3 regions of the Laedolimicola ammoniilytica genome follow, and region 1 is predicted to be linked to each of the others. Evidence: riboswitches for the same ligand, from Rfam matches in the RefSeq annotation. Region 1 holds a riboswitch; each other region holds the start of a gene.
What was found. A riboswitch is a leader RNA that binds a small molecule or an ion and turns the genes downstream of it on or off. The one in region 1 is predicted to bind cobalamin.
Positions count from the first base shown of each region.

Region 2: another riboswitch for cobalamin. It lies ahead of nikB (nickel ABC transporter permease); the one in region 1 lies ahead of OCV63_RS02360 (sirohydrochlorin cobaltochelatase).
Region 3: another riboswitch for cobalamin. It lies ahead of OCV63_RS04020 (ABC transporter substrate-binding protein); the one in region 1 lies ahead of OCV63_RS02360 (sirohydrochlorin cobaltochelatase).

Region 1 is NZ_JAOQKC010000002.1:206,890-210,079, reverse strand. It holds gene OCV63_RS02365 (Na+/H+ antiporter NhaC family protein) at 1-1,166, shown strand, start outside; cobalamin riboswitch at 1,249-1,426, shown strand; gene OCV63_RS02360 (sirohydrochlorin cobaltochelatase) at 1,639-2,862, shown strand; gene OCV63_RS02355 (hypothetical protein) at 2,888-3,190, shown strand, end outside.
Region 2 is NZ_JAOQKC010000011.1:59,387-62,576, forward strand. It holds gene nikC (nickel transporter permease) at 1-234, opposite strand, end outside; gene nikB (nickel ABC transporter permease) at 231-1,175, opposite strand; cobalamin riboswitch at 1,270-1,488, opposite strand; gene OCV63_RS09550 (threonine/serine exporter family protein) at 1,670-2,419, shown strand; gene OCV63_RS09555 (threonine/serine exporter family protein) at 2,435-2,878, shown strand; gene OCV63_RS09560 (class I SAM-dependent methyltransferase) at 2,862-3,190, shown strand, end outside.
Region 3 is NZ_JAOQKC010000004.1:63,840-67,029, reverse strand. It holds gene OCV63_RS04025 (FecCD family ABC transporter permease) at 1-424, opposite strand, end outside; gene OCV63_RS04020 (ABC transporter substrate-binding protein) at 500-1,570, opposite strand; cobalamin riboswitch at 1,708-1,925, opposite strand; tRNA gene OCV63_RS04015 (tRNA-Glu) at 2,040-2,111, opposite strand; gene OCV63_RS04010 (CapA family protein) at 2,339-3,190, opposite strand, start outside.

The sequences.
Region 1 (3,190 bases):
TAGCCCTGGGCGTGCTGATTTTTATCGATGATTATTTTAACTGTCTGACCGTAGGAAGCGTGATGCGTCCCGTGACGGACAAGCACAATATTTCCCGTGCCAAGCTGGCGTACCTCATCGACGCCACGGCGGCTCCGGTCTGCATCATCGCCCCGATTTCATCCTGGGCGGCGGCCGTAACCGGTTTCGTAGAGGGTGAGGACGGACTGGCGCTTTTTGTCAGCGCGATTCCCTATAATTTCTACGCGATTCTGACTATCGTTATGATGATTACGATAGCAATTCTGAACATTGATTTCGGTTCCATGAAGGTCCATGAGGACAACGCAAAGAAGGGCGACCTGTTTACTACGCCGGACAGACCTTACGGCAACGCAGAAGGCCTGGATAACGTGGGAAATGGTTCCGTAAAAGATTTGCTGATTCCGATTCTTTCCCTGATCATCTGCTGCGTCATCGGCATGATTTACACCGGCGGCTTCTTTGACGGCGCGGACTTCGTGACCGCCTTCTCCAACAGCGACGCGTCCATCGGTCTGGCCATCGGAAGTGCTTTCGCCCTGGTCATCACGATTCTGCTGTATGTGAGCCGTAAGGTCCTGGGCTTCAAGGAGTGCATGAACTGCATTCCCGAGGGCTTCAAGGCCATGGTTCCGGCTATCATGATTCTGACCTTCGCCTGGACCCTGAAGGCCATGACAGACAGCCTGGGCGCCGCGGAGTTCGTGGCTAATCTGATTAAGAGCAGCTCTCAGGGTATGGTTGCTCTGCTTCCGGCTATTATTTTCTTGGTTGGATGCTTCCTGGCTTTTGCCACCGGAACCTCCTGGGGAACCTTTGGTATCCTGATTCCGATTGTGGTAGACGCGTTCCAGACCACCCATCCGGCGTTGATGACCGTGGCCATCTCTGCCTGCATGGCGGGCGCTGTCTGCGGCGACCACTGCTCCCCGATTTCCGATACGACCATTATGGCGTCTGCGGGAGCCCAGTGTAACCATGTAAACCATGTGTCCACCCAGCTTCCCTATGCGGTCAGTGTAGCAGTGATTTCCTTTATTACCTATATTGTGGCAGGATTTACCCAGTCTGCGCTGATTTCTCTGCCGGTAGGAATCATATTGCTGCTCGCTTATCTGTTATTTATGAAAAAACGGGCGAAATAATGCAAAAAGGAAGAAAAAATAGCGGAAAAACAGTTGATTATTTCAGAAAGACTGCTATAATGCTTGTGTAGGTTATGTGAAATCAAATAAGAAGCAGCTGGTGCCGTTAAAAAACGGAGAATAGGGAAGCAGGTGAGAGACCTGCGCGATCTCGTCACTGTATGCAGGAGCGGCTTATCATACGTCACTGAGCCATCGGGAAGACGATAAGCAGCGCTTGTACTGTAAGCCAGGAGACCTGCCAGACTGCGGCGCATGGAGTCGAAAGATTCCGGATCACGAGGATTGATAGTGCCAGATGGGGTATAGACACAGCTGTTCCGCACAGCGCTGTTTTGCGTGGATGGGCGAACAGATGTAAAGCTGACGACTGAAAATCCGACGATCCACAGGAACGTCGGATTTTTTAGCAGATTCCTTCTGATCTTATGAATTTCATTTAACTGAAAAATTTTTGCAGGAGGAAAAGAAAATGAAAAAGAAACTTGTAACACTGTTATGTGTAACAACTCTGACAGCATCCATGCTGGCAGGCTGCGGCAGCAAGGCTGAGACGCCGGCTGCAGACACTACTACTACGGAAGAGACCACAGACGCTGCAGAGGAGACTGCAGACGACGCGGACGCAGATCAGGCTGCAGCTGACAACGTAGCAGCCCTGATTGACAAGATCTATGTGCAGGAGAGAACAGAGACCACAGACGCTGACTGTAAGGCAGCCAAGGAAGCATGGGACGCTCTGACAGACGCTCAGAAGGAGCTGGTAGAGGGCGAGAACGCTGACCCGGATTACTTCGGACGCGACACCGGAGACGCTTCCAAGGATGATCCGAGAAACCAGGACGAGATCGGCGAGAACGAGCTGCTGGTAGTAAGCTTTGGTACTTCCTTCAATGACAGCCGTGTAGCTGATATCAAGGGTATCGAGGACGCTCTGGCAGAGGCAAATCCGGACTGGTCCGTAAGACGTGCCTTTACCGCGCAGATCATCATCAACCATATCCAGGCCCGCGACGGCGAGGCAATTGACAACATGGATCAGGCTCTGGATCGCGCAGTTGCCAACGGCGTAAAGAACCTGGTTGTACAGCCGACCCATCTGATGCACGGCGCTGAGTACGACGAGCTGATGGAGGCGGTAGACGCATACAAGGATAAATTTGAGTCTGTAAAGGTAGCTGAGCCGCTTCTGGGCGAGGTTGGAGCAGACGCTTCCGCAATCAACGCAGACAAGAAGGCTGTTGCCGAGGCTATTACTGCTGAGGCTGTAAAGACGGCTGGTTTCGATACTCTGGACGCAGCAAAAGAGGATGGCGTGGCATTTGTATTCATGGGTCATGGTACCTCCCATACCGCAAAGATTTCCTATAGCCAGATGCAGGCACAGATGAAGGATCTGGGATATGAGAACGTATTTATCGGAACCGTAGAGGGCGAGCCGGAAGATACTGCATGTGAGAATGTGATTAACGCAGTTGCAGAGGCCGGTTACACCAAGGTTGTACTTCGTCCGCTGATGGTAGTTGCAGGCGACCATGCAAACAACGACATGGCAGGCGACGATGACGATTCCTGGAAGAGCATGTTCAACGCATCCGGCAAGTTCGAAAGCGTAGACTGCCAGATCGCAGGTCTGGGCGAGATCGAGGCAATCCAGAATCTCTATGTTGCTCATACCGCAGAGGCTATGAAATAAGTAAGGATAAAGGACAAGAAAAGAAATGAAGAAGAAAATCATCGCGTTAATGGGAATGGCAGTTATAAGCTGCGCACTGCTGATGGGCTGCGGCAGCAAGGCGGAGACGCCGGCTGCAGAGACTACCACAGAAGCGGAAAACTCCGATGAGGAAACTGCCAAGACAGAAGAAACGGCGGAGCCGGAAAAGGCTGACGCAGAAGAAGCTGCAGCAGCGACACTGGAGGACGGCATCTACACGGCAGACTTCAACACAGACAGCAGTATGTTCCATGTAAATGAATTTTACGAGGGAAAGGGAACGCTGACCGTAAAGGACGGACAGATG
Region 2 (3,190 bases), on a different contig from region 1:
CACCAGAATCAGTACGCTGTATACACTGGTGGTCGCCCCGCAGATCACCCGGGAGAACACATCCCGTCCCAGCGCGTCGGTTCCAAAATAGTGTTCTTTTCCGGGCGCCTGGAACGCGTCGCTCAGTGACGCGCTCAACGGATCGCAGGGAACGATTTTGTCTGCCAGGAACGCCACTGCCAGAATAAGGAAAACCAGAATGGAAAGCACCGCAAATCTTGTATTCTTTTTCATCCGTTCTCCCCCTCCCTGGTCCTCGGATCAATATAATGATAGGATATATCCACCAGCAAATTTACTACCATATAGATCAGGGCTATCCATAATACGAAGCCCTGGATCAGCGGATAATCCCGCGCCTTTACCGCTCCCACCGCCAGGATACCCAGTCCCGGATAGGAGAAAATAATCTCCACCACTGAAGTTCCTCCGAGAAGTGATCCAAAGGATAGCCCCAGCATGGTAACCAGCGGAAGCATGGCGTTGGGAAGAACCTGGCGGAACAGTATTTCCCACTGATTCATTCCCCGGGCTCTCGCGCCTGTCACGTAATCCTGGTGCAGCTCCTCCAGTACCGCCGTGCGCACCTGTCTGGAATATTTGGAGGCCATGGCAATGGCCAGCGTGATGCCCGGCAGCAGCATCTGTTCCATTCCGACGGAGCTGCTCGCCACCTTTACCAGTCCCAGCTTCAAAGCGAAGACATATAATAAGATCAGGCCAATCAGGAAGCCCGGAAGCGAAATACCCAGAAAAGAAAGAAAGCGAACGATATAATCCGCTATCCCGTCCTGTCTGACCGCCGAAAGGATTCCAAGGGGAACCGAAACAATTAACATCAGCCCCAGGGAAAACAGGGCCAACCGGAACGTTGCCGGCAGCCTTTTCATCAGCAGCTCCAGTACCGGGGCGCTTTTACTGAAGGAGGTTCCAAAATCTCCGTGAAAAATACCGCCTATCCAGTCCACATATTGCTGTAAAAAGGGTTTGTCCAGTCCCATGGACTGCCTGGCCTGCTCCAGCATTTCCGGACTCGGGGTAATTCCCAGGGAATCATACATGGCTGTGGCCGGATCGCCCGGCGCAAGGTAGGTTAATAAAAAGGTCAGAAAGGAAATGCCTATCAGCACTACGCACATCTGGATAAGTCTGGATACGAGCCTGTTCTTTTTCACTGTTTTCCTCCGTTTCAGCAATAAAAAAGCCATGGATGTTTTTGCATCCATGACCGATTTTACATGGGAAATAAGCCTTCGCAAATAAATCGTTCGCTAAGGTTGCTGCATAGCAGTTCTCCTGACTCACATATTCAGGGAAGAAGCCCAGCGAACTCTCCTCGCCTTCTCAGGTTTACCCCAATGGCGGACTTTCATCTAAGGATCATTCTTTATGTATACAGTGGCGGTACCGTCCATGATTTCCACATGATTCTCTATTCTTTATCAGCCGCCGTACGCGACTGACAACACTATGCCCATTTATTTTACTTGATTCCTCTATATCTGTCAAGATTTTTCCATTTTTTGTCTTCCGGTAATTCAGCCTGTCCCTTCGGAAACAGGAATTATTTCTCTTTCTGTCCATACTTTCCTTGACCCGCTTCTCTTACATAGGTATAATGGGCATAGATTATTCTCAATACAAAATCAGGTATAAGGAAATCAGACAAATGGATTACAAACTTTTACTCGACACCGCCGTCATGGCGGGGGAGCTGATGCTGGCCAACGGGGCTGAGACTTACCGGGTGGAGGATACCATGCACCGGATGCTTTCCCTGTCGGGACTGAAGACCGCCGAGGCTTTCGTGATGGTGACCGGCTTTCTGGTGACTCTGGACGACCCGTCCATCCAGTCCATGACGGTGACCCGCCGAATTCAGAGCCGGGGGACAAACCTGAGCATCATCGACGAAATTAACAGTATTTCCAGAGGTCTCTGCGGCGGGGAGCTTGAACTAGAGGAAGCCTTCCGGCAGATAAAAAAGCTGAAAAAGGAACCGCACCCTCCCCAGGCCTTTCTGCTGGCCAACGCAGGCGTGGCCGCGGCCTTTGCACTGACCTACGGCGGAACCTGGCAGGAGGCCTTTGTGGCGGGTGTGGCCGGATTTTTCATGGCCATCTGCCTGTATCTGTGCAGCTGCATGAAGCTGCCCTCCTTCTTCGGAATCCTGCTGAGCGCTGTGGTAATCTCATTGTTCGCAGGCGGACTTCTGAAGTTTCTTCCTATTATAGGGAACCTGGATTCCATCATCATCGCGGCCATCATGCCCCTGGTTCCCGGCGTGGCCATCACCAACGCGGTCTTTGACACCCTGCACGGGGATTATATCTCCGGCTCCGCCCGGATGATGGAGGCCTTTGTGGTCGCCGCCTCTGTAGCTATGGGTATTGTCATTGGACTTCGTTTCATTCAGTAAGGAGGAAAGGCTTTTATGCTGATTCAGGTTATAGGCGCGTTTTTTTCCGTTGTGGCCTTTTCTTTTCTGCTGCACGTACCGCGCAAATATATCATCTGGGCCGGTTTCACCGGCGCGGTGGGCTGGTGGCTATATCTGGTTCTTATGGACCTTCAGTTTTCCATGGCTGTGGCCACTTTCCTGTCCGGGTGTCTCATTTCCCTCTGCGGACAGTTTTTTGCAAGAATTTTAAAGACTCCGGTCACCATTTTTGTTATTCCCGGCATTTTGCCGCTGGTGCCGGGCGCCGGTATGTTCCGGATTGCCCGCTCCGTCATCCGTTCCGACGGAATGACCTCCCACCACGTTACCCAGACGCTGATTGTGGCCGGAATGATTGCCCTGTCCCTCATGGTGGTGGACAGTGTTTTCCGATTATTTTTTAAGAACAAAGGAGATTGTCATGTGGATCGCCAATAACTGGACTGATTATGAAATACTGGATACCTCGAGAGGAGAAAAGCTGGAACGCTGGGGCGACTACCTGCTGGTGCGTCCGGATCCCCAGGTTATCTGGGATACCGAACGGAAGGCCCCGGGCTGGAAGCGTATGAACGGCCATTACCACCGCAGCAAAAAGGGCGGCGGCGAGTGGGAGTTCTTCGACCTGCCGGAGCAGTGGACCATCCAGTATCCTCTCTGCCAGGGCAAGAATACCTTAACATTCAATCTGAAGCCCTTCAGCTTCAAGCATACAGGACTGTTCCCGGAGCAGGCTGCCAACTGGGACTG
Region 3 (3,190 bases), on a different contig from region 1:
CCATGGTAGCGCCAAAGATAACGGAATACCCGCCCATGAAGCTGAACCAGCCAAGCAAGATGGCACAGACTGCTCCGGCGGAAGCGCCGGAAGAGATGCCAAGTACATAGGGATCCGCCAGGGGATTTTTCGTCAGCGCCTGCATCAGGACGCCGCACAGCGCCAGTCCCGCGCCTACGATAAAGGCCATCAGCACGCGGGGAAACCGGATATTCCAGATGATATTTTCCGTCTTGCCCTCCCAGGCAATTCGAAAGATATCCTTCCCAAAGATTTTATTTACCAGAATTTTTCCAATATCGCCTGCTGAGACGTTCACTGCGCCGATGGTTACCGATATGGTCAATACCGTGGCAATCAGCAGCAATACCAGCAGCAGCGTCACAAGGAAGCGGCCTTTGCCCGATTTTACTGTTCCTTTCATAGATTCCTCCTTCGAGAACACAAATAGAATGAGCAAGAAAAACGGGGAGCTTTCACTCCCCTGTCTTTCCCCCTGTTAGAATTTGTCCGGATACAGCTGCTCTGCAATGGTCTTCACTGCATTGGCGCTTCCTGCGCTTCCCTGCATATCGCTGCAGCATACGGAGTAAATTCTGCCTTCCTTTACGGCGCGCAGATCCTTGGTGAATTCATTGGTCTCCAGGAACTCCCGCTTCTCAGCCACATCGTCTCCGGTATACTCCAGAATCAGAATCACGTCCGGATCACGCTCTACTACTTCCTCCCAGGAGGGCTTTGCCCAGCCTGCTTCGATATCATCGAAGATGGAGATACCGCCGGCCTTCTTGATGATGTCGCCCGGCATACCCTGGCAAGCGGTAAACGGTACATCCTCTCCGGAATCGTAAGCAAATACTTTTACCGGATTCTCATAAGCCTCGTCGCCCAGAGCATCCTGTACCTCCTGAAGAGTATCTTTCATAGCCTGTACCTTCTCGGCTGCCAGTTCCTGCACCTTGAAGATATTTCCCAGAGTTTCATAATCCTTATAGAGATCCTCGAAGGTTGCACTGTCTGTGCATACATACGGGAAGTACATCGTGATACCGTTTTCCTCGCAGAAATCCTTGTTGAAGTTTTTATCTGAGAATGTGGAATCCCATCCCATCAGAAAATCACAGCCGGTTGCCAGCAATTCTTCTTTGGACAGGTTGGTCAGGCCCTCGCCCGGATTCATCAGCTGAGGAACCTCATCCCGGGCCGGATAATCGGAAGCTGTGCTCCAGCAGAAGCCCTTGGTATAACCTACCATCTGGTCCTGCAGTCCCAGATCAAAGAAAAAGTCTGCCATCTGGTCGCCGGAAGCTACCACAGCGGAGGGCATTTTGGTGATGGTGTACTCTACGTTCTCGCCCAGTCCGGAACGCTCCAGGTTCAGGGTAATGCTGACCGGCTCATAATCGCTGTCTGCATCGACCGTCTCATCAGCTGCGTCGGTACTTTCTGCATCCTCTTTAGTCTCCTCCGCAGTGGTGGTTGTGGTATCCGCAGTCTTGGAACCACAGCCTGCCAGCATACCAGCCACAAGGCAGGTACTTAACAATACGCTTACTACTCTCTTCTTCATGTTCTTTCTCCTCTGTTGTATAAAATGATTCGTCCATAAAAAAAGCACCACCCAATCACTTTTGATCAGATGATGCACCCGTATTCGGCATCCAGACGCACTGCGCCCTTTATCTTTCGCAAATGTCATGGACCGTGACAGCAAAAGCAGAATAAGCAGGTCTTCTGACTTACGCTGGCCTTTTTTGTCTTCCTTCTTCCCGTCCCGTACCGTTTCCTGTACCTTACGGACAGTGAAGGAAAACGGCCCTGAAACTTCGCGCTTACAGCGGCGGCACCGCACAGGATTTACACCTGTTTTCCTTTTCACCGGCCCAACATTTCTGTTAGCCGACACTCACTCCGTTAGGTATATTACATATTTTCCGTTTTCTTGTCAAGCATCAAATATTGTTAATCCATGCCAGTTTCTTCCATTTCTCCACAGTACGATAAAACAAAAAGCTCCTGGATAACCAGAAGCTTTTCAGCAGTCGATAGGGGAATCGAACCCCTGTTTTCGCCGTGAGAGGGCGACGTCTTAACCGCTTGACCAATCGACCATTTTCTTATTCTTTTGCGCCGCTCGCTTGCGACTTGTTTAGTATATAATAAGACAAGGGGAAATGCAAGTGTTTTTTCCAAAAAAATTAAATTCTTTATATTGCGTATATTTTTTATATTTTTCTGATAATTCATTCACTTCTAACATACCAAAAAGAACCGCTCTTTTCCTGACTGTCAGAGCTTTCACTTTTCCTTATCCAAAGCCCTGTCAGCATGTTCTCTTCTACTCTGGTACCCTCCCCCCTTCATCTATCGCTATCCCGCCAAAGCACAGCCCCTGCAGCCTGTCATAAAAGCCAGCCCGTTCGCCGCTGTTCATCAGCCCCATCTGATTGGCCGTGCTGACGCATGGAATCACCCGGACATCCACGCCGCTGTCGGTCAGAGTCAGCTCCGCCATCATGGTCTCGTAAGCCCGGTTCGCAAAAATGAAATTACCCAGGCTGTAGAATATGGGCTTTCCATGATAATACTCGATGCCCTGCAGCACATGGGGATGGGCGCCGATGACCGCGTCGGCTCCGGCGTCAATGTACTGGCGGGCCAGGGTTTTCTGATAATCCTCCGGCTCTGTGTTGCGCTCAACGCCCCAATGGACATAGACTACCACATAATCGCAGGTCTCCTTCGCAGCCTGAATCTCCTCCAGAAGCTTCGTCGGATCGTAGGTGGTAAAGAGACCGGAATTGCTCCGAGACGCAGTCCAGGAATGATCCGGAATCACCCGGGTGGCCCCGAGAAAGCCGATGGTCCACCCTCCTGCCTCGATGGTTTTCAGGGAGCTGGCCTCCTCCAGGTTCAGTCCGGCCCCCACATGGAGAATCCCTGCGCCATCCAATGCAGACAAAGTCTCCCTAAGCGGTTCTCTTCCAAAATCCAACATATGATTATTAGCCAGAGTCACGATGTCCGCGCCCAGCTCCGGCAGTACCGATACGTATTTCGGATCCACCCGGAAGGTATATTCCTTATCTTCCACAGCCTCGCCTGTGGTGCCGAAGGGGAATTCCTGGTTCAGCATGAAAATGTCCGCGCCGCGGGTCACATCCAATAATTCCGGGGCAGCTGCGGCAGA